4 regions of the Nocardia sp. NPDC003693 genome follow, and region 4 is predicted to be linked to each of the others. Evidence: riboswitches for the same ligand, from Rfam matches in the RefSeq annotation. Region 4 holds a riboswitch; each other region holds the start of a gene.
The links. Region 4 has a riboswitch for S-adenosylmethionine ahead of ACWDOP_RS28185 (rhodanese-like domain-containing protein). Riboswitches for the same ligand answer to the same signal wherever they lie in the genome.
Positions count from the first base shown of each region.

Region 1: it holds a riboswitch for S-adenosylmethionine, as region 4 does, so the genes downstream of both, ACWDOP_RS10610 (ABC transporter substrate-binding protein) here and ACWDOP_RS28185 (rhodanese-like domain-containing protein) in region 4, are expected to answer to the same signal.
Region 2: it holds a riboswitch for S-adenosylmethionine, as region 4 does, so the genes downstream of both, ACWDOP_RS25385 (aminotransferase class V-fold PLP-dependent enzyme) here and ACWDOP_RS28185 (rhodanese-like domain-containing protein) in region 4, are expected to answer to the same signal.
Region 3: it holds a riboswitch for S-adenosylmethionine, as region 4 does, so the genes downstream of both, ACWDOP_RS08410 (AfsA-related hotdog domain-containing protein) here and ACWDOP_RS28185 (rhodanese-like domain-containing protein) in region 4, are expected to answer to the same signal.

Region 1 covers NZ_JBSFNO010000006.1:244,571-252,040, forward strand. The annotation lists gene ACWDOP_RS10605 (ABC transporter permease) at 1-927, opposite strand, end outside; gene ACWDOP_RS10610 (ABC transporter substrate-binding protein) at 932-2,086, opposite strand; SAM riboswitch class IV at 2,121-2,236, opposite strand; gene ACWDOP_RS10615 (HAD family hydrolase) at 2,340-2,984, opposite strand; gene ACWDOP_RS10620 (GNAT family N-acetyltransferase) at 3,126-3,956, shown strand; gene ACWDOP_RS10625 (elongation factor G) at 4,159-6,300, opposite strand; gene ACWDOP_RS10630 (hypothetical protein) at 6,944-7,470, opposite strand, start outside.
Region 2 covers NZ_JBSFNO010000025.1:87,030-94,499, forward strand. The annotation lists gene ppa (inorganic diphosphatase) at 1-33, shown strand, start outside; gene ACWDOP_RS25355 (crotonase/enoyl-CoA hydratase family protein) at 106-924, opposite strand; gene ACWDOP_RS25360 (2-oxo-4-hydroxy-4-carboxy-5-ureidoimidazoline decarboxylase) at 1,071-1,391, shown strand; gene ACWDOP_RS25365 (YbaK/EbsC family protein) at 1,431-1,904, shown strand; gene ACWDOP_RS25370 (flavin reductase family protein) at 2,083-2,547, shown strand; gene ACWDOP_RS25375 (LysE family translocator) at 2,564-3,199, opposite strand; gene ACWDOP_RS25380 (biliverdin-producing heme oxygenase) at 3,317-3,976, opposite strand; SAM riboswitch class IV at 4,160-4,273, shown strand; gene ACWDOP_RS25385 (aminotransferase class V-fold PLP-dependent enzyme) at 4,327-5,640, shown strand; gene ACWDOP_RS25390 (hypothetical protein) at 5,772-5,960, opposite strand; gene ACWDOP_RS25395 (DUF2752 domain-containing protein) at 6,198-6,641, opposite strand; gene ACWDOP_RS25400 (TetR family transcriptional regulator) at 6,898-7,470, opposite strand, start outside.
Region 3 covers NZ_JBSFNO010000005.1:52,001-59,470, forward strand. The annotation lists gene ACWDOP_RS08395 (acyl-CoA dehydrogenase family protein) at 1-4, shown strand, start outside; gene ACWDOP_RS08400 (hypothetical protein) at 233-805, shown strand; gene ACWDOP_RS08405 (MFS transporter) at 1,032-2,261, shown strand; SAM riboswitch class IV at 2,325-2,438, shown strand; gene ACWDOP_RS08410 (AfsA-related hotdog domain-containing protein) at 2,455-3,243, shown strand; gene ACWDOP_RS08415 (HAD family hydrolase) at 3,240-3,980, shown strand; gene ACWDOP_RS08420 (hypothetical protein) at 3,974-4,813, shown strand; gene ACWDOP_RS08425 (PucR family transcriptional regulator) at 4,931-6,139, opposite strand; gene ACWDOP_RS08430 (hypothetical protein) at 6,336-6,914, shown strand; gene ACWDOP_RS08435 (NADP-dependent oxidoreductase) at 6,921-7,470, opposite strand, start outside.
Region 4 covers NZ_JBSFNO010000031.1:169-7,638, forward strand. The annotation lists partial or broken gene ACWDOP_RS28175 (FAD-dependent oxidoreductase) at 1-554, opposite strand, end outside; gene ACWDOP_RS28180 (Rv0361 family membrane protein) at 844-1,281, shown strand; SAM riboswitch class IV at 1,332-1,447, shown strand; gene ACWDOP_RS28185 (rhodanese-like domain-containing protein) at 1,463-1,885, shown strand; gene ACWDOP_RS28190 (O-succinylhomoserine sulfhydrylase) at 1,882-3,096, shown strand; gene ACWDOP_RS28195 (type 1 glutamine amidotransferase family protein) at 3,246-3,890, shown strand; gene ACWDOP_RS28200 (MarR family winged helix-turn-helix transcriptional regulator) at 3,920-4,384, shown strand; gene ACWDOP_RS28205 (HAD-IIA family hydrolase) at 4,505-5,305, opposite strand; gene fgd (glucose-6-phosphate dehydrogenase (coenzyme-F420)) at 5,648-6,655, shown strand; gene pta (phosphate acetyltransferase) at 6,813-7,470, shown strand, end outside.

The DNA.
Region 1 (7,470 bases), on a different contig from region 4:
GTGCCACCACCGCACCCGCAACTGCCGCCCGGTTCCCAGGAAGGTCCCGGTCAGCGGCTCGGATTCGATGGCGGGCGGGCGGGCCAGCAGACCGCCGGGCCGCAGCACCAGGAACACGACCAGCAGGCCGAAGGTGATCAGATCGCGGTAGCCGTCCCCGAAGGTGTAGATGCCGAAGGCCTCCACCAGCCCGAGGATGAAACCGCCGACCACCGCGCCCGGAATCGAGCCGAGGCCGCCGATCGTGGCGGCGACGAAACCGGTCATGCCGACGATGCCGCCGCTGGTCGGGGAGATGTTGGAGTTGTAGAGACCGACGAAGATGCCCGCCAGCCCGCCGAGCCCCGAGGCGATGGCGAAGGCCAGCGACTGGATCCGCCCGACCCCGATCCCCATCTGCGCCGCGGCGTCCGGATCCTGGGCGGTGGCGCGAATGGCCAGCCCGTACCGGCTGTACCGCAGGAAGCTCCACAGTCCCGCCATCACCGTGATGGTGATGGCGAACATGACCACGTCCGAGGTGCCGAACCAGATGCCGCCCACCTGAAAGTTGTTGGTGGGCAGCACCTGCGGGAAGGGCCGGGTGTCGGGGCCGAAGATCAGCGCCACCACGTTCTCGAGAATCAGGCCCACCGCCACCGTGGCCAGCAGCGCCGCGATGGCCGGGGCCCGGCGCAACGGCCGCACCGCCAGCACATCGATCGCCACGCCCAGCAGCGCCGTGGTGCCGACCACCAGCACGAGAGCGAGCCACAGCGGCAGCCCCTGCTCGGCGATCAGCCACCAGCCCAGCACCGACCCGAACGCGAAGATCGCGCCGTGCGCGAAATTGATGACGTTGCTGACCCCGAAGATCAGGGTGATGCCCACGGCGATGAGTGCGTACGCATTGCCGTGGACCAGACCCGCTATGAGCGTGTCGAACATGGCGCTACTTGTTGCCGGTCGGCACGAAGGCGCCGTTCTTCAGGATCAGCTCGATCGGCTTCACGCCGTTCGGGCGCCGGGTCTGCTGATCGAAAGCGAAAGTGCCCAAGCCGATTCCGTCGAAGTCCTTGACCTCGCGCAGGCCCTTCAGGATGCCCTCGCGGGTGGCGCCGCCGTGCTTGGCCGCCTTCACCAGGACGTTGATCGCGTCGTAGGCGTACACGTTGAAGTCGCCCGGGTCGACGTTGAACTTGGCGCGGAACTTCTTCACGAAGTCCACGACCTTGGGGTTGGTGTCCGCGGCGGTGAAGACGCCGTTCACGATGTCACCCTCGGCCGCGGCGCCCGCCAGTGAGATGAACTGCGGGGTGTTCTGGCCGCCGAAGAACTGGCCGGTGTAGCCCACGTCGCGCAGCTGCTTGACGATGAGCGCGCCGTCCGGGCCGTAGCCCAGGTGCACGAACGCCTCCGGGTTCGCGTCCCGGCCCTTGATCAGCACCGGGCGGAAGTCCTGCGAGTCCGGCAGGATCGGCGAGGAGTAGACGATCTCCACGCCCTTCTCCTTGGCGGACTGCTCGAAGAACTTGAATGCCTGCTTGCCCCAGTCGGTTTCGAGATACACGACCGAGACCTTCTTGGCCTTCGCGGACACCCACTGGGCATTGCGCTCCTGGAAGACATCCAGGGTGATCGACGGGCTCCACGAGTAGTCACCGCCCTTGGTGAAGTCCACCGCGGAGTTGGTGAAGCCGTACTGCACCAGCTTGCCGCGGTTGTACACCGGCGACGCCGCGATGGAGGCCGGGGACGAGAAGTCGCCCAGCTCGGCGATGATGGACTCGTCACCGACGAACTTGGTCGCGATGGGCACGGTCTGCTTCGGGTCGGATTGCGAGTCCTCCCACTTCAATTCGACCTTCTTGCCGTCGATCCCGCCCGCGGCGTTGACCTCCTCCAGGGCCAGATCGAAGCCCTGCTGCCACAGCCGGCCGTACTCCGCCGACGGGCCCGACTTCGGCCCCGATACACCGAAATACACGGTGCCGCTGTCACTCTCGGAAGAACCGCCGCACGCCGATACCAGCCCGGCCACCAGGGCCGCCGATGCGATGCCCACCACTACCCGGAGACGACGCGACCCGGACCATTGCTTACTCATCTGATTCCTCTGAACTCACCGGCACACACCGGCCACAACGCGCTTGTGCTGCCCGGCGGGCAGCACCTGGTCGTCACCCGGGGCACCCCACCGCCGCGCGAGGGTTGCCGATCAGCGAGCCGGGGCTCGTCACTGCTGATACTCGTGACCGTGCGCGCAACGCTAGTGACGGGTCCGTTCCGTCAACAGCGTTCGAATCAGCCTGAAGCCAAAAGGAAGTCGATCCCGGGGCGCGAAGTCCGGCCGCGCGAGCTCAGTTGCGCGCGGCCAGGTGCGCGGCGAGCCAGGCCGGGAACTCGGTGAGATCGCTCAGCACCACGTCCGCGCCCTCGGCCGAAAGCTCCTCGCCCGTATACGGTCCGGTGGTCACCGCGACCGCCAGCGCCCCGGCGACCTTCGCCCCGCGCACATCGCCCAGATGATCGCCGACGTAGACCGACGCCCCGCGCTCGCGCAGCGCAGTCCCCTTCTCCTCGGCCCAGACATCGCCGACGACGTCGTCCACCGGCAACCCGAGATGGTCGAGATGCAGGCGCGCGAGCGATTCCTTCTTGGCCGTGATGACCAGGGTGCGCCCACCGGCGCGATGCACCGCCGTGAGCGCGTCGAGCACGCCCGGCAACCGATCGGCGCGCGTGATCGCGAGGTCGGGGTACAGCTCGCGATAGCGGGCCACGACCCCCGGCACCTGGTCCGGCGGGAACCACTCGGCCGCCTCGATGGCCAGCGGCGGTCCCAGCCTCGACACCGCAAGCTCCGAATCGATGCGCACCCCGGTCTCGGCGGCCACCGCGTCCCAGACCGCGGCGATGCCCGGACGCGAGTCGATCAGCGTCATATCCAGGTCGAACCCGACGACGAGTCCGGACCCGGCTGCGGGGTGCTCTGCTGGGGCCACCCTCCGACCTTACGGTTCGACCGGACGGCGGCGGCCGCGGCCCCGGCCGGGCGACCGGGGTTCGCCCGGTCCGCGACGAAGCCGGGAATTCGGTTGCCGCCCCGAACTAGGCTCGAGGCCATGCCCAACGATCAGCGATCCCTGTTCTGCAGTGTCGAGCTCGGCGCCCGCATCGAGGGGGTGGAGAGCGAGCTGATCAGCGCGGGCAGCGCGGCGGCGCGGGCGCGACCGGGCGCGGACAGCGGCTTCCTGGTGCCGCTCGCGGGTGGGGTGGCGTCCTTCGCCGAACCGGGATCGCCGCTGAACAAGGTGGCCGGGCTGGGTTTCGGCGGGGTGCCGGGCGCGGACGAGCTCGACGCCGTCGAGAAGCTCTACGCGGAGCGCGAAGCCCCGGTGCAGGTCGAACTCGCGCATCTGGCCGATCCGGCCGTCGGGGATCTGCTCACCGGCCGCGGCTACCGGCTCGCCGGCTTCGAGAATGTGCTCGGCATCGATCTGCGCGGGGTCGCCGCGGCCGTCACGCCGCCGGAGATCACCGTAAGGCCCAGTGGCGACGACGAATTCGATACCTGGCTGGACATCATCGCCGACGGATTCGCCCAGCCCGACACCCAGGGCGTCGCCTCGCACGAGGAATTCCCGCGCGAGATCATCGCCCGGGCCATGCGCGACCTCACCGGCGCGGCCGGGGTCCAGCGCTATGTCGCGCTGTACAACGGGCAGCTCGCCGGCGCGGCCAGCCTGCGCATCTCGCACGGCGTCGCCCAGCTCACCGGCGCGGCCACCCTGCTCGCGCACCGCCGCAAGGGCATTCAGTCCACGCTGCTCGTCAACCGTCTCACCATGGCCGCCGCGGCGGGCTGTGAGATCGCGGTCATCACCACCCAGCCCGGATCCAAATCCCAGCAGAACGCCCAGAACCGCGGGTTCGATCTGCTGTACACGCGCGCGATTCTGGTGAAGGCGCCGTAGGGCGGAGCGCTTCGGAGACGCGAAAGTTGTTTTCTGGAAGGACATTCGGAGCACCTGTCCGATGACAGGTGGCCGGTTCACTCGTTCGTGAACCGGCCACCCATCGGCCACACCGGCCGGCCGGCCGGGTCCGCGGGTCCCGATCGCGGGGTCAGCGCGACCGGTCCCGGTCTACGCGCGAAACCCGGTGGGCGTCAGCCGATCACCCCGCCGGCGCGTAGCCCAGCGGCCGCGTCGAGAAAGCACCGCGGCCGTGCGTGCGGCTGCGCAGTCGCGTCGCGTACCCGAATATCTCGGCCAGCGGCGCGATCGCCGTGACGGCCACCGTGCCGCCGTGCACCACCGAATCGGTGACCCGGCCGCGGCGGGCCGCGATATCGCCGAGCACCGCGCCGATGTCGTCCTCGGGCGCGGTGACCGTCAGCTCGACCGTCGGCTCCAGCAGTTGGAGCACGCCGGCCTGCAACGCTTCCCGCACCGCCTGCCGCGCGGCGACGCGGAACGCCCGCTCCGAGGAGTCGACCGGATGGGTCGCGCCGTCGGTGAGCCGCACCCGCACGCCGATCACCGGATGACCGCCGAGCGGACCCGCGACCAGCGCGTCGCGGCAGCCGGCTTCCACCGCCCGCACGTACTCGGGCGGCACCCGGCCACCGGTCACCGTGGACTCGAACGCGAAATCCGCAGCGGGATCGAGCGGTTCGATATCGAGCACGATATCGGCGAACTGCCCGGGCCCACCGGACTGCTTGGCATGGCGGTACCGCAGCCCCGTCACCCCGCGCAGCACCGACTCCCGGTACGCCACCTGCGGACGGCCCACCGCGACCGCGATACCGCGATCACGGCGAATCTTCTCCACCGCCACCTCCAGATGCAGTTCCCCCAGCCCGGAGAGCAGGGTCTGCCCGGACTCCGGATCGGTCCGCACGACCAGCGACGGATCCTCCTCGACCAGCCGGGTCAGGGCCGTCGTCAGCCGCTCGGTATCGGCGGAGACCTTCGCCTCCACCGCCACCGAGACCACGGGCTCGGTGACCGTCGGCGGCTCGAGCAGCAGCTGGGCCTCGGGCGCGCAGAGGGTCGCCCCGGCACGCGCCGACTTGGGACCGATCACGGCGACGATGTCACCGGCCACGGCCCGGTCGACCTCCTCGTGCCGGTCGGCCTGCACCCGCAGAATGCGCCCGATCCGCTCGGAACGGTTCCCGAGCACATCGTGCACCGCGTCGCCCTTGCGGAGCGTGCCCGCGTAGACCCGCAGGAAGGTGCGCCGCGCCGAACCCACCCCCTGGACCTTGAATACCAGGGCCACCAGGTGATGGTCCGGATTCGGAGCGATCACGCACTCGCTCGGCTCACCGCACTCCCACTCGCCCCGGGCGGGCGGGCGGTCCAGTGGCGACGGCAGGAAGTCCACGATCGCGTCCAGCAGCGGTTCGACCCCGATATCGCGGTAGGCGGCCCCGCAGAGCACCGGCACCACCTCACCGGACAGCGTCAGCTCCCGCAGCGCCACGAGCAGGGTCGTATCGGACAGTGCCGCGGCGGTTTCGATGCCCTCCCGAACGTGGCCGAACGCATCGCCGATGTCGCCGCGTCGCTCCTGACCGTCGTCGGTCGGCGACGGCACCGCACGGACCAGCTCCGGGGTGTAGAGCTCGTCGAGCGCCGCCGAATGTCGTTCGGCCACCGCCTCTTCCAGTGCACGCCTGCGTCCCAGCGCGCGCTCGAGCGATGCGGGCGGAATCCCGGTCTCGGTCAGTGTGCCCGCCGTCCAGACGAGCGCCCGCATGCGGAGCAGATCGATCACACCGGCGAACCCGCCCTCCGCGCCGATCGGCATCTGCACCGCCAGCGGAGCCGGGTGCAGGCGCCGCCGAATCGACGCCACGGCGGCGTCGAAATCCGCACCGGCCCGGTCCATCTTGTTGACGAACGCGATCCGGGGCACGCCGTAGCGATCCGCGCGCCGCCACACCGACTCGCTCTGCGGCTCCACGCCCGCCACGGCGTCGAACACCGCGACGGCGCCGTCGAGCACGCGCAGCGAACGCTCGACCTCGTCGGAGAAGTCGACGTGTCCCGGGGTGTCGATCACGGTGAGCCGGTGCGCGTTCCATTCGCACGCCACCGCGGCCGCGAAGATGGTGATGCCCCGCTCCCGCTCCTGGGCGTCGAAATCGGTGACGGTCGTGCCGTCGTGCACCTCGCCGCGTTTGTGAATCGCGCCCGCCAGGAACAGCATTCGCTCGGTGACGGTCGTCTTGCCCGCGTCCACGTGCGCGAGAATGCCGAGGTTTCGCACGGCGGCGATCGATTGTCGAGAAGTGTTGGTACGCAAGGTCTTGGCCCTTCGTGCTGATTCGTGTCGAAACAGCGCGATTGCCCGGCTCCGTCGCGACGGCCCGTTCGAGAGGTCGCACACGACCGCGAAACACCGCAGCGCCCCTACGGGCACGCGATGGATCGTGAGGAAACGCCGGGTACTCAGTACCGGCCGCGCAGCCGGCACCGAGCCGGCGAGGACACCAGGATCACGTCGAACCGCGAACGGGCGGCGACGCGCGGACGAATATCACGCATGATCGGCTCCCTTCCGGCTCACACCGTGCGGTGCGAAAAACGTTGCGATGTCAGCGCGCCGGCCCCGACCGAGGTCGGGGCCGCGCGAGCGGCGAGGAGAGCGGAGACGCTGGATTCTTTTGAAGAGAGATTTTAGAAGGAAGCATCCCCATGGCCTCGCCTCCCGCAACGCTAGCAGAGCCCGCCGGGCGGAGTCACCGGGTTTTTCACGCGTCCGACGCGGCGAACGCGAAACCCCCGATCGCAGCGAGCGGGCGGGTTCCACGCCACTGTGCCCCGGTCGCGAACGACCGAGGCACAGTACGGCGAGGAGAGCGGTGACGCTGGGAGTCGGTCCCCAAGGGGGCTACGAATATTAGAAGGAAGCGCCCCCATGGCCTCGCCGTGCACCAACGTAACAGTCAGGCCGGAATCAGGTCGCGCAGATTCTCCGGTGTGACGACCGTCGAGCCGACGGGCAGTCCATCCGGCCGGGCGAGACCGATGAAGGTCACCGGCTCGGTGATCGGACCGCCGTCCCACAGGACCGATTCGGTTGTCGCGGAGAGCAAACCGACCAGATACGCGACCGTCAGGTAGCGGCGCTCCACCACCGCCCGCGCCAGCGTCGCCGTCGTCAAATGGTTCGACTCCACCCGGTTGAACTCCGGAGAGCCGGACAGGTGCAGGTGCAGCCACTTCGCCCGCCAGCGGCCGTCCGCGTGCCGGAAGAAGGCCAGCGGCAACGCGGTTCGGCCCGCACCGCGCAGCTCCGACTTCGCCCGCACCGTGCGCGGCTCGTACGGCGCGCCCTGCTGATAGGCATCGCGAGACATGTAGCCGAAGAACGACTCCCGCACCTCGTCGAAGCCCTCACCGGTGTAGATGTTCACCTGCGGCAGCACCAGGGCGGCCTCGACCTTGTCCAGCCGGATGTCGATGAACTCCG
Region 2 (7,470 bases), on a different contig from region 4:
GCGTACGCGCGCCTGCAGGAGCAGGGCCACTGAGCTCGCGCTGACACGACGAAGGGTGGCACGGAATTCCGTGCCACCCTGTCGTTTTCACAGCTTCGCTGGCCGCTACTTCCCCTGGAAGCGCGGCGCCCGCTTCTCGAACACGGCCTGGATCGCCTCGGTCAGATCCTCCGAGGGCAGGAAGGCCGAGTTCCACGCCGACACGTAGCGCAGGCCGTCCGCGACCTTGCCCGCCTTGGGCTGATCGAGCACGTCCTTGATGCCCTGCACCACCAGTGGCGGGTTGTCCGCGATCTCGCGCGCCATGGCGTGCGCCGCCGCCAGCACCGCGTCCTGATCCTCGAACACGTCGTTGACCAGGCCGATCTTCTCCGCCCGCGCCGCGTCGATGTCCTTGGCGGTGTACGCGAGTTCGCGCAGGTGGCCCTCGCCGATGATGCCCGGCAGCCGGTGCAGCGAACCGATGTCCGCCACGATCGCGACCTTGGCCTCGCGCAGGCTGAACTTGGCGTCCGCGCTGGCCAGGCGGATGTCGGCGGCCGCGATCAGATCGAGCCCGCCGCCGATGCACCAGCCCTGCACGGCCGCGATCACCGGCTTGACGCAGTTCGCCACCGCGGTGACCGAATCCTGCATGGACCGCACCTGCTTGAGGAAGTCGGTGCGCGGCCCCGCCAGCGCGCCGCCCAGCAGCGGCCCGAAGACCGGCGCCATGGCGGGCAGGTCCAGCCCGTAGGAGAAATGCTTACCCGAACCGGCGAGCACGATGGCCCGCACCTCGGGGTCGGCGTCGAGTTCGCCGAAGATGAGCGGCAGCTCACGCCAGAAGTCCGGGCCCATGGCATTGCCCTTGCCGGGGCCGGTCAGCGTCACCGTCGCGACGTGGTCCTTGCTCTCGACCTCGAAAGCCTTCCAATCGGTCATCGGTCCAGCGTATCGGGGGTGCGGAAGGTCCGGGCGGGCGGTGTAAATCCTGTGCTAAATCTGATGCGGCGCACTGGTTTCCGATCACCTGCCGGACAGACCATTAATCGGCCCCCCGAACCGCGCTCACCGTGATGGAGGTCCTGATGCTGATGCATCACGGGCTCGGCCTCGACCACTTCAATTCCCTCCCCCGCCGCCGTGCCATCCACGCCCTCTACGAATGCTGCTGCAGCGTCACCTGGGCCGAGAAGATCGCCGACGGCCGGCCCTACCCGGGCTACGACGCCCTCTTCACCGCCGCCGACGCGGAACTGCACGCCCTGTCCCCCGCCGGCCTGGCCGAAGCGTTCGATTCCTGTGCGCACGAATCCGTTTCGGACCGGACGGTCGCCGAGCTGGCGCGCATCACCCGCGCTCGGCTCACGCGCATGCTCGGGCCGGAAGCGGGATATCCCGAATACTGAACCCCGGCACATCCACCGCAATCGCTCTACCCTTGTCCCATGCGCAGGTCCTTACCACCGGTCGCTGCCAGAGTCTCCGACACACTCATCGCCCGCGGGCACCACGGGGTGATCCTCACCCAGCCCCGTCCCGCACACACCGCGCAGGACGCCGCCCAGGCGCTGGGGGTCGCACTGGGAGCGATCACCAAATCCCTGGTTTTCCTGCTGGACGACGATCCGGTGCTGCTCTTGGTCTCGGGCGCGCACCAGGTGAATCTGGAGTCCACCGGGCGACGATTGGAGGGGACGCTCTGCCGCGCACCCGTCACCATGGTCCGGCAGCTGACCGGGCAACCGGCCGGTGGCGTCGCGCCGGTCGGGCATCCGCTCAATCTGCCGACCTTCATCGACACCGCGCTGGCGGCGCACGGGGAGCTGTGGGCAGCCGGCGGGCATCCGAACACGGTCTTCCGCACCACCTTCGGCGAACTCGTGCGCATCACCGCCGGGCTGGCCATCGACGTGGACTGACCGCGATCACCGCATCGTGCATTCGGGACAAACCGAACGACTCAATTTCGGACCGTGCGGAATATCCGGCGGCTCGACAACGTAGGTTCGGAAGGTGACCGATTCTCCGACGCCCGGCGCCGAGCTCCACGTGCCCGACGACCTGAGCGGCATCACCGCCCAGCAGTATCGCGCCGCCATGCGGCACTACCCCGCGGGCGTCACCATCGTCACCCTGAACTCCGACGGCGGGCCGGTCGGCTTCACCGCGACCTCGTTCGCCTCGCTCTCGGCCCAGCCGCCGCTCATCTCGTTCAACATCGCGGCCACCTCGTCGAGCATCGCCGCCATGACCAAGGCCGAATCGTTCGTCGTGCACTTCCTCGGCGAGCACCAGAAGCACCTCGCGCAGCGCTTCAGCCGGACCGCGGAGGAACGCTTCACCGACCGGTCGCTGTGGACGACGCTCGAGACGAGCGAACCGGTGCTGCACGGCACCCCGATCTGGGTGCGCGCCACCGTGCACCAGCTCATTCCGATCGGGGACCACACCCTGGTCATCGGATTGGTGACGCGGGTACACGACAACACCGAGGACGCGCCCGCGGTCGGGCCGCTGGTGTATTACGACGGCGCGTATCACCGCGCGGAGATCGCGGACTGATTCGCAGCGTGGAGGGTCAGGTCGCCGACGCCGCGGTGCCCACGCCCAGCGCCGCGAGAATCCCCGCGCTCAACTGCTCCAGCCGATCTCGCACCCGCGGCCGGCGCAACAGCTCCACCGCCCGCGCGGCCATCATCGCCAGCAGCACCATCTCGATCGCGGCGATGACGGATTCGATCGCGCCGAGCGCCAGGGTGTTCGCGAAGGTCACCTTGGTGAGGAACTGCGGCAGCACGGCGAGATAGAAAAGGCCGACCTTCGGGTTCAGCACGCAGGACAGCAAACCGGCGGCGAATGCCGAGCGAACCGAGGCGGCGCGCCCCTGCGGCGCCGCGCCCGTGAGCTCCGACTCCGCCTCCCGCCGGGCCCGCCGATGCGCGAGCAGCGCCCGAACCCCGAGGTATACGAGGTAGATTCCGCCGATCACCTTGAGCACGCGATAGGCGGTGGCGGACTGCTCCAGCAGCGCCGCGACACCCGCCGCGACCACCAGCGCCCAGACGATGCCGCCCGCCGCCGACCCCGCGGCCGCCGCGATCGCCGGACGCGGGCCGGCCATGGCGTAGCGCAGCACCAGGAAGGTGTCGGGACCGGGAGTCAGGGCCAGCAGCACGCACAGCCCGATGAAGCTCAGCAGCAGAGCGGGATTCACTCACCCATGGCAGCGCATCACCGAGGTGGATGCAAGGGAATACCGCCATGGGTGAGCGGGAAGACCGCCGCCCCGCCCTGATGAAACGGGGTCAACGGCCTTCCGGGCGTCCGGAATTCAGATTCGCGCGCCGAACTCCGTGCCCAGTTCGCGGAACACGTCGGTGTTCAGGGAGAAGGCGAGGCGGGCCTCGTCCAGGACGCGCTCGACCTCGCCGGCGGCCAGCGGCAGCGCGTCCAGATTCGCCCGGTACTCGCGCTTGAACGCGGCCGGATTGGCGATCTCGTCGAAGACGTAGAACCGCACGCCGTCGCCCTTCTTCGGCAGGTTCCACAGCTTCTCGGCGGTGCCGCGAATGACCTGGCCGCCCGAGAGATCGCCCAGGTAGCGGGTGTAGTGGTGCACCACGTAGCCAGCGGGCCAGGTCCGCGCGCATTCGCGCACCCGGGCCGCGTAGGCGGCGGTGGCGGGCAGCGCGGTCAGCTCGTCACGCCAGTTCGGTCCGCCGAGGTGGGCCAGATCGGTCTCCAGCGCGGCCAGGCGCGCCAGCTCGGGGCGGATGAACGGGCCCGCGGCGGGGTCCGAAGCCAGTGCGGCCGTGTCTTTTTCGAGTGCCTCGTAAACGAACCACAGCTGCGAGGTGTAGCGGTAGAACGCCTCCACGCCCAGCTGACCGGTGAGCAGGTCACGCATGAACGTGGAATGCTCCGCCTCGGCGTGCTGCTGCTCGGTCGCGGTGCGGATGAGCGTCGAGAACGGTGTGCTGGTCTCCAACATGATCGAGCATCCTCGCTTCAACTCCCAGGGCGCACTACTTTGGCTACCCTAACTTCAAAATCGACTGTACGGGTCAGCAACGTTCTCGCGATTCGACCTTTCCGCCCCAGCCCATCCAACTTTCGGATGATTTTCCGGAAGGGGTTGACAATGCCGCCGATCGTCTGCAAGCCTTCTCAATCAGGTCATGAGTACCAGCGCAAAGCCCTGGCTAGCTGGTCGGCAACCCTCCTCCGCGGTGGGGTGCTCCAGGTGACGACCGGGCCGCCGCCCGACCGGGCGCGGCAAGCGCGGACTCTCGATCATTCCTTTCTCTGATCGCGCGTCCCTTGCCCCGATGGGATTTCGTGATGACTGCTTTCGCCGACCGCAGCTGTGCCCCCCTCGCCACCGTCTCCGGTTGCGACCTGCGCGTTCCCCTCGTCCAGGGTGGCGAGATCGACTACGCCAACTTCGACTACGCCGCCAGCGCACCGGCACTGGCGCAGGTCACCGACCGGGTCGCGGCGCTGCTGCCGTACTACGCCAGCGTGCACCGCGGCGCGGGCTACGCCTCGCGCGTGTCCACCGACTGCTACGAGGCCGCGCGCGGTTCGGTCGCCCGCTTCCTGAACGCCGCCGACGACCAGGTCACGGTGTTCACCCGCAACACCACCGACGCGCTGAACCTGCTCGCGGCCTGCGTGCCCGGGGACACCGTCGTGCTGGACGTGGAACACCACGCCAACTTCCTGCCGTGGACCCGGCACGGCCGCCGGGTGGTGCCGGTCGCGGACACCATCGAGGAGACCGTTCAGCGGGTGGTCGCCGAACTGTGCGCCAAACCCGCCGCGCTGCTGGCGATCACGGGCGCGTCCAACGTGACCGGCGAGCTGCTCCCGCTGGAGCGGCTGGCGTGGATCGCGCACCAGTGCGGGACCCGCATCCTGGTGGACGCCGCGCAGCTCGCCCCGCACCGGCGAATCGATCTGCGCGCCACGGGCATCGACTACCTCGCCTTCTCCGGGCACAAGGCGTACGCGCCCTTCGGCTCGGGCGTGCTGGTCGGCCGCCGCGACTGGCTCGACGCGGCCGAGCCCTACCTGGCCGGCGGCGGCGCCGTGCGCTCGGTGACCCCGGACCGCGTGGAATGGGCGCCCGCCCCGCAGCGCCACGAGGCCGGGTCGCCGAACGTCCTGGGCGTGGCGGCGCTCGCCGCGGCCTGCGACACCCTCGCCGGACTCGACGAGACCGAGGTACTCGAGCACGAGCGGTACCTCACGCAGCGGCTGCGCTACGGATTGACGACCGTTCCCGGCGTGCACTTCCTGCGGGTGTGGCGGGACAGCACCGACGCGGTCGGCATCGTCGCGTTCACCGTGGACGGTTTCGAACCCGGGCAGGTCGCGGCGTATCTGTCGGCCGAGCACGGCATCGGGGTGCGTGACGGACGCTTCTGCGCGCATCCGCTGCTCGCCCGGCTCGGCGTGGACGCGGCACTGCGGGCCAGCATCGGCCTGGGCACCACCGCCGCGGATGTCGATCGCCTCGTGGACGCGATATCCACACTCGTCCACAAGGGTCCGGGCTGGGACTATGCCAAGACCGACGGCCACTGGAACCCCTCTCCCGAAACCCGCCCGTTCGCCGCCACCGACGCGGGTGCGGCCCCCTGCGGGTTCTGACGTCCCGGCGTTCGCGGTCGCATCGAATCGGATTCGATGCGACCGCGGTACCGCACGTGAGACACGGCCACCGGGAACAGGACCCGATCGAGATCGCGGGTGCTCCGCGCCCCGATCCGCCGGCGGTCGCGCTACGGCACCAGGTATCGCGCCGCGAGTTCCTCCACCACCGGGTCGTCGTCGCCCACGGCGTTCAGCAGATCGAGATCGTCCTGCACGGACAGCTGCCGGCCGTCTTCCTGCTCGATGTCGGGCGGCCCGTCCTCCGCCAACTGCCGGATCAGCTTGGCCCGCACCCGCTCTCGCAATGAATCGCTCATAGCGAGAGCATGCCCCGGCAGTCGGCTCTCATTCCCCCGGCACGCCGCCGGGGTGCGGTACTCGATGCCCGCCTCGGGCGGAACTCGATGCCAACTGGAATACGGTGCAACGCCGAGTTATCCACAGCTGTGCACAACCTGCCGACCGGCACTGAGCGCACGAAATGCCCGATAGCTCCCGTTCAGGAGGCGATGCGCCGGCGAATCATCCACAGGTGCACGGTCCGCCACGACCCGTCACACCGGAGCGAGCCACGTCCCCCACGGGGTGTTGCGCAGCACGGTGAAAGCGAAGAGCAGCACGAGGACCACCCACAGCGCGGAGCGCGGCAGCACCTTGGGTAGTCGGGGCCTCGGGTCGCCGCGCCAGGCGCGAACCAGCCACACACTCCAGAAGACGAGGAACCCGAGCAGCAGCGGGACGATCAGCACATTGCTCTGGATCGCGTCGAGCACCCGGCCGTCGGTCAGATTGTGCAGCCCGCGCAGCCCGCCGCAGCCGGGGCACCAATATCCGGTGAGCTCCTGGAAAGGACATAGCCCCCACGACCCCTCCACGTGCGGGTCGCGAAAGTGCAAGGCCGCGAACCCCGCCGCCACCCCGCCGCCCACGAGCAACGGAAGACCCACGCCCCACCGATTGGGGCGGGTCCTGGATTCGAATCCGAGAGCGGTGTCCACGAGCATCAACGTTAGCGGCGCCCTCCGGGGCCTGCCAGGTCACCGCCGACTTCGCACCCCCGGTCACCGGAAATCGGTGCGCGGGAGATCGATCGAACCCCGGACCACCGCCGGACGATGACGAACATCGGCTCCACTCGCTGCCGAACGGTCGGTGTCGGAGAGTTCGCGCCGCCGCAGTCTCCCCGGTCGAGCAGACTCGCGCTGTGCCCCGCGTGGTCGGCCCGGCGCGGGCCAGGTAGACCGGCGTGGGTCGTCAGCGCAGCGGCACGCGGGTGCTGACCGGTGCGGTGAGCGCCCCGGCGAGCATGTCCACGATTTCTCCCCAGGCATTCACATCCCCCGCGGCGATCCGCCCGGCCTCGACCGCGCGCTCGTGATCGGCGAGCAGCGCGAACAGCGCCGTCGACAGCGCGCGCAACCGCCGCACGCGCAGGCGCGGGGTCAGCTCCGGGAGCGCACCGTCCAAGCGCTGCATGATGACTCGCACCGACGTGCGCGCCTCGCTCTCCAGATTGCTCGCGTCGGTGACGGCCGGGTGGGTGTGCACCTGTTCCAGGAAGCGCGCGTAGTGATTGATCCCGTGCCGCTCCCCGAGTTCGAACATGGGGATGACCAGGGCCTCGAGCAGCTCGTGCACCCCCACCTCGGTGCCCGAACCCGCCTGTTCCGCAAGCAGTTCCAGCCGCCGCACCTCGAGGGTTCCCATCCGCAGCTCGACCACCGCTTCGATGAGCCCGTCCCGCGACCCGAAGTGATACTGGATCGCCGAATTGTTCCGCTGCCCGGCCGCCGCGGCGATGTCGCGCAGCGGCACGCTCTGCCCGCG
Region 3 (7,470 bases), on a different contig from region 4:
CTGATCCCGGCCGATGTCGCGGGGCCGCGCGGGTGTTTCCCGCGCGGCCCCGCGTGGCGTCGACGGGGGAGCGGCCGGGCGGGGAGGTGCGCCGGCGCAGGTCCGGGCCACTTCTCCCGGGCCGGAATCTCTACAGACCGAGTGGTCTCATTTAGGCGACAGTACTGAGCAGCTAACTGATAGCGAATTAGCATGGCGTGTGGGGTCGGGTCCTACCCGATGGAGACACGCAATGCGAACAACCCGAGAGATTCTCAGGAACGCACTGGCCGTCGGCATGGCTGCCGCCGGTTTCGGAGCCGCCATCGCGCTTGCCCCGGCGATCGCGCCCTCCGCGCACGCCGACGCCGACTACGGCGGCGGGTGCGTGCTCTACGACGGCGATCGCGCGGCGACCATCGATTCCTTGAGATTCAGATGCGGCCCGGGGCAGCTCGAGGCGCTGTACCGCGACGCACCGCAGGGCGCGGTGCCCATGGGCGTCAAGAACGGGTGGGTCGCCGAGCCGGCCGACATGCAGGTGTGGTCCCCGGCGCTGTGGATCGGCAAGACCTTCTTCACCGGACCCGACGGCGGCTACCTGCTCAACCGCGTCACCGGCGCGGGTGTCGAGGTCTACCAAGCGGACGTGTACCGGGGCCCCTCGGTCGTGGACGGCGGGCCGACCTGGGTCCTGAACTACCGCCCCTCACCCACCCCGCAACTGTGGGACGAGATCCGCGAAGTCACCCCGGGCGTGTGGTTCGGCTACTCCTATTGGCGTGACGGTCGCGACGCACAGCTGTTGAGTTTCATCCTCACCTGACCCCACCCCGGCTTGCGATCACCGCGCACGTAACTCTCGTGGCGGGGGAGTGTCCCTTGATAGACGTGGACTCCGTTGTCCACGAAAGGGATTCAATGACAGCCCCGCTTCACGTCAGTGCCGCCGCGCGCGGCGAGCCCGGCCGGTCCCGGGCCCTGGCCCGGATTCTCGACGGTGCCGGCCGAGGACGCGGCGCCGGGATTCGCCACGACTCGGGAGCGTGCGCGTGAGCTCGCCGCCCGATACCGAACCCGCCCTCTGGGCGCCCACCGGCCGGACCGTCGGAGCCGTCTGCGCGGTAGGAATTCTCGTGGTCGGGCAGCTGTATGTCGTTCTGCCCGTGCTGAACCGGCTCGCGCAGGACTGGGAGACCTCCAGATCCGCGGTGACCTGGACCACCACGGCCTTCGGATTGGCCTACGGCGCGGGCTTTCTGGTGACGGGTCCGCTGTCGGATCGGTTCGGGCGGCGGCCGGTCATCGTGGGCGGCCTGCTCGCCACGGTGGTCAGCTCGCTGATCGTCGCGGCCGCGCCCGGGCTCGGTGCGGGGCTGACGGCCCGGGTGCTACAGGGTCTGACCGCGTCGTTCTTCGCCCCGGCGGCCTTCGCGTACCTGTCCGAACGCATTGCCCCCGAACGCAGGATCTTCGCGCTGACCTGCTTGACCAGCTCGTTCCTCGCCGCCGGGGTGGTGGCGCAGGTGCTGGCGCAGCTGGTGGGCAACGCCTGGGGCTGGCACGCGATCTTCTTCACCGGCGCGGTCGCGTTCGCGCTGTCGGCGGGACTGCTGTGGTTCGTGCTGGGTGCGAATCCGGCGGCGAGGGAGCCGGTGCGGCGGTCCGCCGACGGCATCGGCGACACGCTGCGAACGGTTTTCGCACCCTTCGGCACGCTGCTGCGACGCTTCCGGCTGGTGCTGCTGTACGTCAGCTGCCTGGCGGTGCTCGGCTCGTTCGTCGGCATCTACACCGGAATCCAGCTCGCGCCGCCGGACGGCGTCGGCGCGAGCAACGGCGCGCTACTGGCGTTGCGCGCCAGCGCGATTCCCGCCATGATCGCGGTCCCGCTGCTGGCCGGTCGGCTGGGCGCCATCGCGCCGGAGACCCGGGTGATCGGCGCGCTCGGCATCGCCGGGTTCGCGGCGGCGGTGACCGCCGTACCGTTCGGGGGCATCTGGGTCGCGGCCTGGCTGCTGGTGTTCGTGGCGGCCATCGCGGTGGCGGCGCCCGCCGCGGTGCAAGCCATCGCGGCGCAGGCGGGCGCGGCACGGGGCGCGGCCACCGCGCTCTACACCTTCGCGCTGTTCCTGGGTGCCAGCCTGGGGCCGCAGCTGGCGAATCTCGTTGCGCACCGGGGGTATTCGTGGGTCGCGCTGGTGATCGCGACCCTGGCGCTGGCGGGCGCCGCACTGGCCTACGCCTCGACCCGGGTGGGGGCGGTCGCCGTCCGGAATTGATTTCGACCACGCTGGTTTGAATCATTGTTGGTAATACGCAGTGCCACATAAGTTTTCGAACACGGTCATGAGTTCCAGCGACAAGCCCCGGCTTGCTGGGCGGCAACCCTCCAGTGGCGGCGGGGTGCTCCGGGTGACGACCGGATGGCGGCGAACGCGTCGCCATAAGCGTCTTCGCTCTCGGAGGAAAACAATGTCTGTAGCCCAACTCTCTTCGGCGACCCCGGAATCCGCGACCCTGAACCTCCGCGAGGTGGTACTGGTGGCGGACCGATTCCGGGGTCTCGCGGAGGACGACCGGGCATTCACGGTCTCCGGTTTGGTGGCCGTGCTGCGGAGCGGGGGATTGCGGGAGGCGGCCGAGCCGCTCACCGTCCGGATCGGGCAGGGGATCACCCGGCACGACCTGGACTACATCGAGCACGTGGCGGCCATTCACGCGCCCGCCGGGCTCCGGGTGATCGACACGGTCGCCGAACCGGCGCCGCGGCATCAGGTGCACAAGTACCAGAACTCGAATGTGTTGCTGGCGAACCTGGTTCAGGAATCGGCGACCGAGTTCAGCGCCGATCTGCGCATCCACGGCGACAACGAGCTGCTGCTGGATCATCAGACCGGCGAGCACGTGCAGGGGATCGTCATCGTGGAGGCGGTGCGCCAGCTGTTCCTCGGGGCGTTCGAGCTCGAGTACGGCCGGCGCTGGCCCGAGCAGCACTTCTACATCGTCTGGAACAGCATCGAACTGAACTTCACCTCGTTCCTGTTCCCGCTGCCCGGCACGCTGCACGCGGTGCTCACCCCGATCTCGATCGAGGATCCCGGCAAGCTGGAATTCTCGATCGAGGTGCAGGTGCGCCAGGCCGGGAACAACGTCGCCGACGCCCGGATCGGGTACGCGGCGCTGCCCAACGAGCGCATCACCCGCATCGAACGGCACAAGGCCGCCAAGGCCATCGCCGCGCACCTGAACGAGGTCGCGTGAGCGCCGTCGCGCCGGTGCGCGCGGCGGCGTTCTTCGACGTCGATGAAACCCTCATCACCGTCAAGAGCATGTTCACCTTCCTGCGCTTCTGGCTCGCCGAGCACGGTGACGACGGGAGCCGCTACGCGCGTATCTCCGGCGAGATCAAGGAGCGCGCGGCCGCGGGCGTGCCGCGCGAGGAGGTGAACCGGCACTACTACCGCGCCTATCGTGGGGTGCCGGGCGCGGAACTGGCCGAGGCGGGGCAGCGCTGGTTCGCCGAGTTCGAGGCCGGTGGCGCGGCGTACTACACCGATGCCGTGCAAGCGCTTGCCGCACACAGGGATTCGGGTGCGGTCACCGTACTGCTGTCCGGGTCGTTCGCGGCGGCCATCGCCCCGGTCGCCGCGGCGCTGGGCGCGGACCGGCTCATCGCCACCACCCCGGTGATCGATGATCACGGGCTGCTGACCGGGGAGGTGCTGCGGCCCATGATCGGTGCGGCCAAGGCGGACGCGGTCTCGGAGTTCCTGCGCGAGAACGGAATCGAGTTCGAGAACACCTTCGGGTACGGCGATCACGCCAGCGATCTGCCGTTCCTGTCGGCCGTGGCGCACCCCGGTTTCCGCGGGTCGGATCCGGTCCTGCTGGAACGGGCGGGCACGCACGGCTGGATTCATCTGAGCGATCGGGTCAGCGCGGCGATCGGTGCGCCCGGTCGCGTGCTGTCCGAGCAGGAAGCGGTATCGGTATGGTGAACAAGATCTACGAGCTGACCCCGACCACCCAGGGTCCGCTGTACCCCCCGAGTGAAGTGCTGGACGCCGCGGGCGATTTCATCGTTGTCGGCTTCCTCAACGACGCGGGGCCGGACGGTTCGGTGACCAGGCGGTGGGGGCGGGCGATCGTGGCCGCCGACACCCCCGTGCCCAAGTTCGGCGCAGCCGCGCCGTACACGATCGTGCGCGAACTGGACGCGGAGCTGTCGCGTGCGGACGCGGAGAGCGTGCTCTACACGCTGCCGCTTCCGTTGCCCGCCAACAACTATCCGATCGTGTTCGCGCCCGATCAGCGTCCGGACGCGGAATCGGTCCGGCGCCCGAGCTACGCGTTCCACGAGACGCCGATCCCGGACCTGCGACCGGAGGACGGGCGCAAGCTCACCACCCCGATCACCCTCGAGCAGTGGCTGCGCGCTCGCGGGACCGTCGAGGTGAGTGTGAGCGCGGACGGCCATCACGGTGAGTTCCGGTTCGAGTTCACCGACCTGATCCCGGATTCGCTCTACACCGTGATGTCCCTGCGGGCAAAGGATCTGGACCCGGACGCACCCACCAGGCCGGGCCCGCTCGGCGTGCCGAACGTCTTCGTCACCGATGCCGCCGGCGCGGGTTCGTACCGCGCGACACTGCCGAATCCGTTCCCGGATCCGGAGTCCCCGGGCGCGAACCGCGTCATCAGCGTCGTGGTGCTCTGGCAGAGCTACCAGCAGAACTACGGCGGGGCCATCGGCCACTTCGGCCTGGGCGGGGACATCCACGCGCAGTTGAAGCTGCCCACGCCCACCTTCGAGGAGTTCCGCACCGCCTGACAGCTTGTCGCGATGGCAACGGCCGCGTGGTCCCGGACCGCGCGGCCGTTGCCGTTGCGGCGCAGGGTTTCCGGCTGTGGTGTGGGAGCCGGACAGCATCTCCCGCCGCGCTGATCCTCAGCGTTCGGCCGGGCTCCCCGCGAGCAGGCGATGCGCCTCGAGCGCGAGGTGGATCTCGGTCGCGGCGTGCGGTGCGGTCAGGCGGCGCCCGGTGAGTTCGGCGACGCGATTGAGCCGGAAGCGCACGGTGTTGCGGTGGCAGAACAGTGCGGCGGCGATGGCCGAGACTTCGCCGTCGTGGGTGAACCAGGCGCGGACGGTGTCCAGCAGGATGTCCCGGTCGTGGTCGGGCAGTGCCAGCAGCGGGCCGAGCACCGCGCCGGCGAGGGTCATGGCGGTCTCGGGGGAGCCCACCAGGAGGACCGGGATGAGGGCGTCGCTGTAGCGAACCACTTCGCGTGAGCCGGGCTCCGTTGCGGCGCAGGCGAGTTCGGCCTGGCGCAATCCGGTCGCGGCGTCGGCGAGCCCGCCGAACGGGGAACCGATCCCGACCCGCCCCACCGCGCGCTCGGTGAGCATGGTCTGCAGCCGGGCCTGGGTGAATCGCGCTGTGAGAGTGACGATTCCGATGTGGTGATCGGCGCGCAGCCGCCAGGCCGAGGCCACCCCGAGCATGGACAGTGCCTTGTCGATGCCGGGCAGCGCCTCCTCGGCGGAGTTGCCGGTCCCGGCCATGACCACCACGAACTCGCCCTGCACCGGGAGCCCCAGGGTGCGGGCGCACTCCCACAGGCGCGGCCCCTCGGCCTGGCCGCCGAGCACCGCGTCCAGTGCGGCGTCCTGGGCGCGCGCGTCCCGGCGTAGCTGCTCGGTCACCGTCTCCTGATATCCGGCGGTGAGGGCCTGGGAGTAGTCGTCGACGAGCTTCCAGATATCGGTGGCGCGGATGAGCAGTTCCCGATTGGATTCGGGGTCGGCCCCGGCCATGGTCACCAGTTCGTCCCAGATCACACCCGATCCGATGCGGAAGGCGCGCAGAATCGCGGGCAGCGGCACCCCGCTCTCGGCGCGGCGCTGACCGGTGCCGTGCGGTGCGGCGGTGTCGGGTCCGGTGTGGTTTCCCGCGAGATAGCCGAAGACCGCCTGCAGGTTCTCCCGGGTGGTGCGGCGCAGCTCGTCGGGCGAGACCTCCGCGGTCGGTCCGTAGACCGGGACGGTGCGTTCGATCTCCGTGGCCACCCGGTCCACGAAGGCGTCGAGGCGCTCCAGCAGCGCGACGCTGGCCCGGGCGAGAAAGCCGCCGGGCGGGGTGGGCGGGGTGTTCATGGACGATGATCGTACCGCCCGTCATCCCGTGCTCGCGCACCGTGACCTGCGCCTACCCGTCGCACCCCGGGTGCGCGCCCGGCGCTCGCGCGGTCGCGCCACGCCGAGGTCCACAACGGCCCGGCCACACCGGTTTCCGCCGGGCCCCGCGCGAAACACCCTCGTGGACGAGGGCTTCCGGCCTACCATCTGTGCCATGTCAGCCCCGCGAACCGGTTCGACAATGATCGAGGGGCGGGTCGCGCGCACCTCCCGGAGTCTGGAGATCACCTTCCACAGCGGCCCCGGCGACCCGCTCGCCGTCGCGGTCCGCGGCGACAGCGGCCGTACCGCGCGCATGGCGGCGTGGCTGGGCTTCCACACCGCGGGTACCGGCACCCACCGCATCACTTACTCCAACGGGACGACCCTGCTGGTTCGCTCCCGCACCAGCGCCCCGACGCTGCTCACCCGCAGCGACGGCACGGCCATCGCGACCATCTCGCGGGCGAGCACCTCCACGGCCGTGGCGGGCACCGCCGGCACCCTGTTCCACTTCGTCCCCGCGCCGAAGGACGCGGAGACCCCGGCCCTGTTCCGCCTGCACGTCCTGGATCGGATGGGCGAGAAGTTCGCCCGCCTCAACATCGTCCGTTCCGGCGAGGGCCCCACCCCGTTCCTGGGCACCCGGCTGCTGCTGTGCACCCCGCCCGACGCCACCGAACGCGACATCCTGGTGGCGGTGTGCGTGGACATCGCCCTGGGCCTGCGCCCCTACATCACCGCGATGAAGTAGCCGGATCTAGTCGGCGACCCGGATGACCGACTTCCCGAGGTTCTGCCCGACGAGCAGGCCCTGGAAGGCCGGGACCGCGTTCTCCAGCCCGTCGACGACATCCTCGAGGTAGGTGAGGCTGCCGTCGGCGAGCCAGCGGGTGGCGTCGGGGTAGAAGTCGGAGAACTGGTGCAGGAACTCGGTCTGGATGAATCCGCGCAGGGTCAGGCTCTTGCGCAGGATCAGCGACATGAGCTGCCCGAGGCGATCGGGCCCCGGCGGCAGCTCGGTGTCGTTGTAGGAGGAGACGAGCCCGCACACCGGGATGCGCGCGAACGAATTGAGCCGGGGCAGCACCGCGTCCAGGACCGCACCGCCGACGTTCTCGAAGTAGACGTCGATGCCGTCCGGCGTGGCCGCGGCCAACTGCTCGGCGAAGTCGGGCGCGCGGTGATCCAGCGCCGCGTCGAACCCGAACTTCTCGCGCAGCAGCGCCACCTTGCGCGGCCCGCCCGCGATGCCGACCGCGCGAGCGCCCTTGATCCGCGCGATCTGCCCCACGGTCGCGCCGACCGGA
Region 4 (7,470 bases):
GGCAGCAGTTCGTCGCCGGTCTTGGCGAGCACGCGCGCGACGTCGAGGGCGACGTTGCCGACGCCCAGGACCGCGACCTTCTCCGCGTGCAGCGGCCATTCGCGGGGCACGTCCGGGTGGCCGTCGTACCAGGAGACGAAGTCGGCCGCGCCGAAGCTGCCGTCCAGGTCGATGCCCGGGATCTCGAGCGCGCGGTCGGCGTTGGCGCCGGTGGAGAAGATGACCGCGTCGTAGAACGTGCGCAGGTCTTCCAGGGTGATGTCGACGCCGTAGTCGATGTTGCCGAGCAGGCGGACCTGCGGCTTGTCCAGGACCTTGTGCAGGGCGGTGATGATGCCCTTGATGCGCGGATGATCGGGCGCGACGCCGTAGCGGATCAGACCGAACGGCGCGGGCATGCGCTCGTACAGGTCGATGCTCACCCCGTCGAAACCGGCGGGGGTATCGGACTTCATCAGCGCGTCGGCGGCGTAGATTCCGGCCGGGCCCGCGCCCACGATCGCAATGCGAAGCGGGCGGGTCGCTGCATCGGTTCCCGCAAGCTGTTCGGTCATTCTTCGCGCACCCTTTGGTCGAAAACTATCTTGCCGTCAAGTCTCAGCCGTCGTTCTTAGCTTAGGCTAAGTTGACGCCCTGGCTTCGAGTGAACCACCCTACGGGCCCCGAAGCTGCAGCGTTGCTGCTCTGTACTGCGATTCCCGGCCTCGCGGGGGAATTGTGCCGATTCTATCGGTGGTATGGACCACCCCCCGCGCCGGTGCGGTCAACTGTGGGCATGCTCTCCCCGGGCGCGGTCCGGTGTCGCCGCCGGGACACCCGCCCCGAGCAGGCATGATCAAGGTCATGAGCGAGGACGCGGACCAGCCCGAACGTATCGATCAGCGTGAGTCCAGAACCATGCTGCCGTTCCTGATCGCCATCGGCGTCACGGTCGTGGTGATCATCGGCATCGTGGTCTCGGCCCTGCTGTCGCCGGCTGAGAAGAATGTCACAGACGCGAACCGGCTGGCGAAGTCCGCGCGCAACTTCATCGAATCCCGCAGCGGCACCGACGCGCTGGACCCCTCGACCGCGTGCCCGGGCTTCGACGAACAGCGCTCGCCGCTGCGGACCGAGACGGGCGAAAAGGCCGGGAAATCAACGCTTGTCAAGCTGACCGATCCGAATATCCAGGGCGACCGCGCCACCGCGCAGGTGACCTGGCGCGCCGACGACCGCGATTCCACCTCGACCTGGACTTTCACCAAGACCGATGGGGCGTGGCTGGTGTGCAATTCCTGACCGCCCGCACGGTTTGACAGTGAGGCCCCATGTCGGTCAATCTCAACCCAGGTCATGAGTATCAGCGCCAAGCCCCGGCTGGCTGGTCGGCAACCCTCCTCCGCGGTGGGGTGCTCCGGGTGACGACCTGGCCGCGCATCGGGCAACGGTGCGGCAAGTGCGGATTCACAGGAGGTTCGAAGTGAGCTACGCGGGTGACATCACGCCGAAGCAGGCGTGGGAACTGTTGCGCGACAATCCGGATGCGGTGCTGGTCGATGTGCGCACCGAAGCCGAATGGCGATTCGTCGGCGTCCCCGACACCAGCGGCATCGGCCGCCCGACGGCGTTGATCGAATGGGTCGACACCAGCGGCGCGCGCAATGCCCGGTTCGTCGATCAGCTCCGCGAGGTGCTGGCCGACCGGGCCGCGGACTCGGACGCGCCGGTGATCTTCATCTGTCGCTCCGGGCAGCGTTCCATCGGCGCGGCGACCGCCGCGACCGCGCTCGGGCTCGCTCCGTCGTTCAATGTGCTCGAGGGTTTCGAGGGCGCGCTCGACGCGCAGGGACACCGCGGCGTCGAAGGCTGGCGCGCGGACGGACTTCCGTGGAGGCAGTCATGATCACCGGTGGCGCGTTCGACAAGCCGCTGCCCGAGGGCGTCGGCCCCGCCACGCTCAGTGTGCGAGGTGGCCTGCGGCGCTCGGGTTTCGAGGAGACCTCCGAGGCGCTGTACCTGTCCTCCGGTTTCGTCTACGAGAGCGCCGAGGCCGCCGAGGCGTCCTTCACCGGCGACATCGAGCACTTCGTGTACTCGCGCTACGGCAACCCGACGGTCGCCATGTTCGAGGACAGGCTGGCCCTGATCGACGGCGCCGAAGCGGCTTTCGCGACCGCCAGCGGCATGTCCGCGGTGTTCACCGCGCTGGCCGCGCTGCTGGGCAACGGTGACCGGCTGGTCGCCGCGCGCAGCCTGTTCGGCTCGTGCTTCGTGGTGGCCAACGAGATCCTGCCGCGCTGGGGCGTGGAGACCGTCTTCGTGGACGGCGAGGATCTGGACCAGTGGACCGAGGCGCTGTCGGTGCCCACCCAGGCCGTGTTCTTCGAGACCCCGTCCAACCCGATGCAGTCCCTGGTGGACGTGCGCGCGGTGGTCGATCTGGCGCACGCCGCCGGCGCGAAGGTGGTGCTGGACAACGTCTTCGCGACCCCGCTGCTGCAGCGCGGCTTCGATCTCGGCGCCGACGTGCTCGTCTACTCGGGCACCAAGCACATCGACGGCCAGGGCCGGGTGCTCGGCGGCGCGATCCTGGGCTCGCACGAGTACATCGACGGCCCGGTGAAAAACCTTATGCGCCATACCGGTCCGGCGCTGAGCCCGTTCAACGCCTGGACGCTGCTCAAGGGTCTCGAGACCATGCCGCTGCGGGTGCGCCAGTCCAACGACTCGGCGCTGCGCATCGCGCAGTTCCTGGAACAGCATCCGGCCGTGGCGTGGGTGAAGTACCCGTTCCTGACCTCGCACCCGCAGTACGACCTGGCTCGGGCGCAGATGTCCGGCGGCGGCACCGTGGTGACCTTCGAGTTGACCGCGCCCGAGGCCGAGGCCAAGAAGCGGGCGTTCGAGGTGCTCAACGGGCTGCGGATCATCGACATCTCGAACAACCTCGGTGACGCCAAGACCTTGATCACGCATCCGGCGACGACGACGCATCGGGCTATGGGCCCGGAGGGTCGCGCGGCCATCGGTATCACCGACGGGGTGGTGCGCATCTCGATCGGGCTGGAGGACGTGGAGGATCTGATCGCGGATCTGGATCGCGCGCTGAGCTGACCCTGCTCGAGTAGCGGGCCGAGGGCCGGAACCGTCAGGTTCCGGCCCTCTTGTCGTTTCCGGGCCGCTCTCCCGGTGTTTCCCGAGCTCCGGGGCCGTCCGCGGTCCAAGTATTGACAGCATACTGTCAAACATGACAGGATACTGTCATGACCACGAAGACAGTGCACCTGGCCGTTTACGACACCTTCGCCGATTGGGAGGTCGGGCACGCCACCGCGCACATCAACCGCACGCTGTGGCACCGCGAACCCGGCGCCTGGCAGATCCGCACGGTCGGTCCGACCACCGACCCGGTGACCTCCATGGGCGGACTGCGCGTCACGCCCGACCTCGCGCTCGCGGATCTGACCCCGGCCGAGAGCGAGATGCTGATCCTGCCCGGTTCGGAGACCTGGGAGCGCGGTGACCTGACGGCCTTCGGCGCGAAGGCGCGCGAGTTCCTGGCGGCGGGCGTGCCGGTCGCGGCCATCTGCGGCGCGACCTGGGGCATGGCGGTCGAAGGGCTGCTGGACGAGCGCAAGCACACCAGCAACGCGGCGGAATACCTTGCCATGACCGAGTATTCGGGCGGCAAGGGCTTCGTCTACGAGCCGGCCGTCATCGACGCCGACCTCATCACCGCGAGCGGCATCACCCCGGTCGACTTCGCGCACGCCATCTTCGCGCGGCTCGGCCTGTTCGAACCGCAGGTGCTCGAGGCCTGGCACCGGCTCTACGGCCACAATGATCCGGCCGGCTTCTTCGCGCTGGCCGACTACGAGGAGAGCCGCGCGGCGGCCGCCACCACCTAGGGGAAACCCTCCGTCCGACGGGAACAGCAATGACGCGCTCCGAACAGGAACTGTTCAGTACGGCGGCCATCACCTCGTTCAAGCTCAACGGCCAATTCCTCGCCATCGCCGAGGAATTGGCCGCCCCGGCGGGGCTCACCGCCGCCTGGTGGCAGGTGCTCGGCGCGGTGCTGCCGGATCCGCTGCCGGTGGCGGGCATCGCGCGCGCGATGGGCATCACGCGCCAGAGCGTGCAGCGGATAGCGGATCTGCTGGTGGACAGGGGTTTCGCCGAATACCGGCCGAATCCGCTGCACCGGCGGGCCAAACTCGTGGCCATCACCCCGGCCGGTCACGAGGCGGTGCGCCGGATTCACCCGCAGCACGCCGACATCTCCGCGCGGATGGCCGCGCACCTGGGGGCCGAGCGTTTCGCCGAGATCGTCGACGCGCTCACCACGCTGTCGGCGGCACTGGACGCGCTCGACGCCGAACGGCCGGTCGCGACGAGCTAGGGGCGATGCCCGGACTGGTTGCCGCGCAACAGCTTCGCGGATCCGGGCGGACCGGCTGCGGCGTCGCGGCGATATCCGGCGGGTCGGACCGGCGCCGGAACCACGGGCGCGGCCGAACCCTCAGGCGTCGAAGGGCGCCTTGGTCTTGCCGATCAGGTCGGCGACCGAGTGCAGGATGGCGGTGGGCCGGTACGGGTACTGCTCCACCGTCGAGTGGGTGGAGATGCCGGTGGTCACCAGGATCGTGCGCAGCCCGGCCTCCAGGCCGGAGATGATGTCGGTGTCCATGCGGTCGCCGATCATGAGCGTGGACTGCGAGTGCGCGTCGATGCGGCGCAGCGCCGAGCGCATCATCAGCGGGTTGGGTTTGCCCACGTAGTACGGCTCCTTGCCGGTGGCGCGGGTGATCAGGGCGGCGACCGACCCGGTCGCGGGCAGGATGCCCTCGCGCGAGGGTCCGGTGGCATCGGGATTGGTGGCGATGAAGCGCGCGCCCGCCGAGATGAGGCGGATGGCGGTGGTGATGGCCTCGAAGGAGTACGTCCGCGTCTCGCCGAGCACCACGTAGTCCGGGTCGCTGTCGGTGAGCACGTAGCCGATCTCGTGCAGCGCGGTGGTGAGCCCGGATTCGCCTACGACATAGGCGGTTCCGTTGGGGCGCTGGTCGTTGAGGAAGGTCGCGGTCGCAAGCGCGGAGGTCCAGATGGACTCGATGGGGATCTCCAGGCCGGTGTGCCGGAGCCGGGCCTGCAGGTCGCGCGCGGTGTAGATCGAGTTGTTGGTGAGCACCAGGAAGGGAATGTCGTTGGCGCGCAACTCGGCCAGGAACTCGTCCGCACCGGGCACCATGTGGTTCTCGTGCACCAGCACGCCGTCCATGTCCGTCAGGTACGAGAGGATCGGCTCTTCGGTGGAGGTCACGGGTCCGAGTCTAATTTGCCCCCGCGTAGCTGCGCCCGTGCGCGGCCCTTTTTGTCTCGTTCTTCACGTTCGCCGCCCGCTGTGCGATATTTCGGCAGGCCGTGGCGCGCGCCGCCGCGCGGATCGGTCGCGGTGGGCGAATCGCCAGGTGCGGCGACCGGAATACGGGCGCTGACCGCGCCGGTTGCAGACCTCGGGTGCGACCCCCGGCACACCGGGGCCCGGGGCGGAACTATGGTGCGAAGTAAGCCGTTCGGCACGACGCGTCCATCGCGTCCCGGGCGGCCGGCAGCGGGAGGTTGGCCCGCACAACGAGCGCAACAAGGCGACAGGAGTGGCGCGGTGACAGACCTCAAACTCGGATACAAGGCGTCCGCGGAGCAATTCGGCCCGCGGGAACTGGTGGAGATCGCGGTGGCGGCCGAGGAGCACGGCCTCGACAGCGCCACCGTCAGCGATCATTTCCAGCCGTGGCGGCACAACGGCGGGCACGCGCCCTTCTCGCTGGCCTGGATGGCGGCGGTGGGCGAGCGCACCAAGCGCATCCAGCTCGGCACCTCGGTGCTGACCCCCACCTTCCGCTACAACCCCGCGGTGATCGCCCAGGCGTTCGCGACCATGGGGTGCCTGTACCCCGAGCGCATCATGCTCGGCGTCGGCAGCGGCGAGGCGCTCAACGAGATCGCCACCGGCTACCAGGGCGAATGGCCGGAGTTCAAGGAGCGTTTCGCGCGCCTGCGCGAGTCGGTGGACCTCATGCGCGCGCTGTGGACCGGCGACCGCGTGGACTTCGACGGGCAGTACTACCGGACCGTCGGCGCCTCGATCTACGACGTGCCCAAGGGCGGCATCCCGATCTACATCGCGGCGGGCGGCCCGCTGGTGGCCCGGTACGCGGGCCGCGCGGGTGACGGCTTCATCTGCACCTCGGGAAAGGGCATGGACCTGTACACCGAGAAGCTGATGCCCGCGGTGGCCGAGGGCGCGGCCAAGGCCGGGCGCACGGTCGAGGACATCGACCGGATGATCGAGATCAAGATCTCGTACGACACCGATCCCGCACTGGCGCTGGAGAATACGCGCTTCTGGGCGCCGCTGTCGCTGACCGCCGAGCAGAAGCACTCGATCACCGATCCGATCGAGATGGAGGCCGCTGCCGACGCGCTGCCGATCGAGCAGATCGCCAAGCGCTGGATCGTCGCCAGTGATCCGGACCAGGCCGTCGAGCAGATCAAGCCGTACCTGGACGCGGGCCTGAACCACCTGGTGTTCCACGCGCCGGGCCACGATCAGCGCCGCTTCCTGGATCTGTTCCAACGGGATCTGGCGCCGCGCCTGCGCGCGCTCTAGCCGCACCCGCACAGCGTTCCGATGTGGCGCGTCCGGACCCAGGTCCGGGCGCGCCACCGTCGTTTCCGGGTGCGGCCGGCCCGGTGCGCTGTGGCACGCGACACCTGCGCGCCATAGTCGCCCGAATCGGGACTTAACGGTCGGTAGGCTCTGGACCATGGCTGCAGCACCGGTCTCCAGTGTGTACATCGCGTCCCCCGAGGGCGACACCGGCAAATCGACCGTGGCACTCGGCGTGCTGCAGGCGATGGCCGCCACGACGCCCCGGGTCGGGGTGTTCCGGCCCATCACCCGCTCGGCCACCGAGCGCGACTACATCCTCGAACTGCTGCTCGAGCACTCCACCGCCGATGACGACTACGAGCAGTCCATCGGGGTCACCTACGAGCAGGTGCACGCCGACCCCGACGCGGCGATCAGCGAGATCGTCATGCGCTATCACGCCATGACCAAGCAGTGCGACGCCGTGCTCATCCTGGGCAGCGACTACACCGACGTCGCGAGTCCCAGCGAACTGCGCTTCAACGCCCGCATCGCGGTGAACCTCGGCGCGCCCGTGCTGCTGGTGGTGCGCGGTCTGGGCCGCACGCCCGCCGAGCTGTCCCAGCTGGTGGAGCTGTGCCGCACCGAACTCGTCTCCGAGCACGCCAAATTGGTGGCGGTCGTGGCCAATCGCTGTGCGCCCGAACAACTCGAGGCCGACACCGAGGCGCTGCGCAAGGCGTGCGCGGTGCCCTCCTGGACCCTGCCCGAGGTCCCGCTGCTGCAGGCGCCCACCATGGAGGAGCTGTGCGCGGCCATCGGCGGCGAAATCT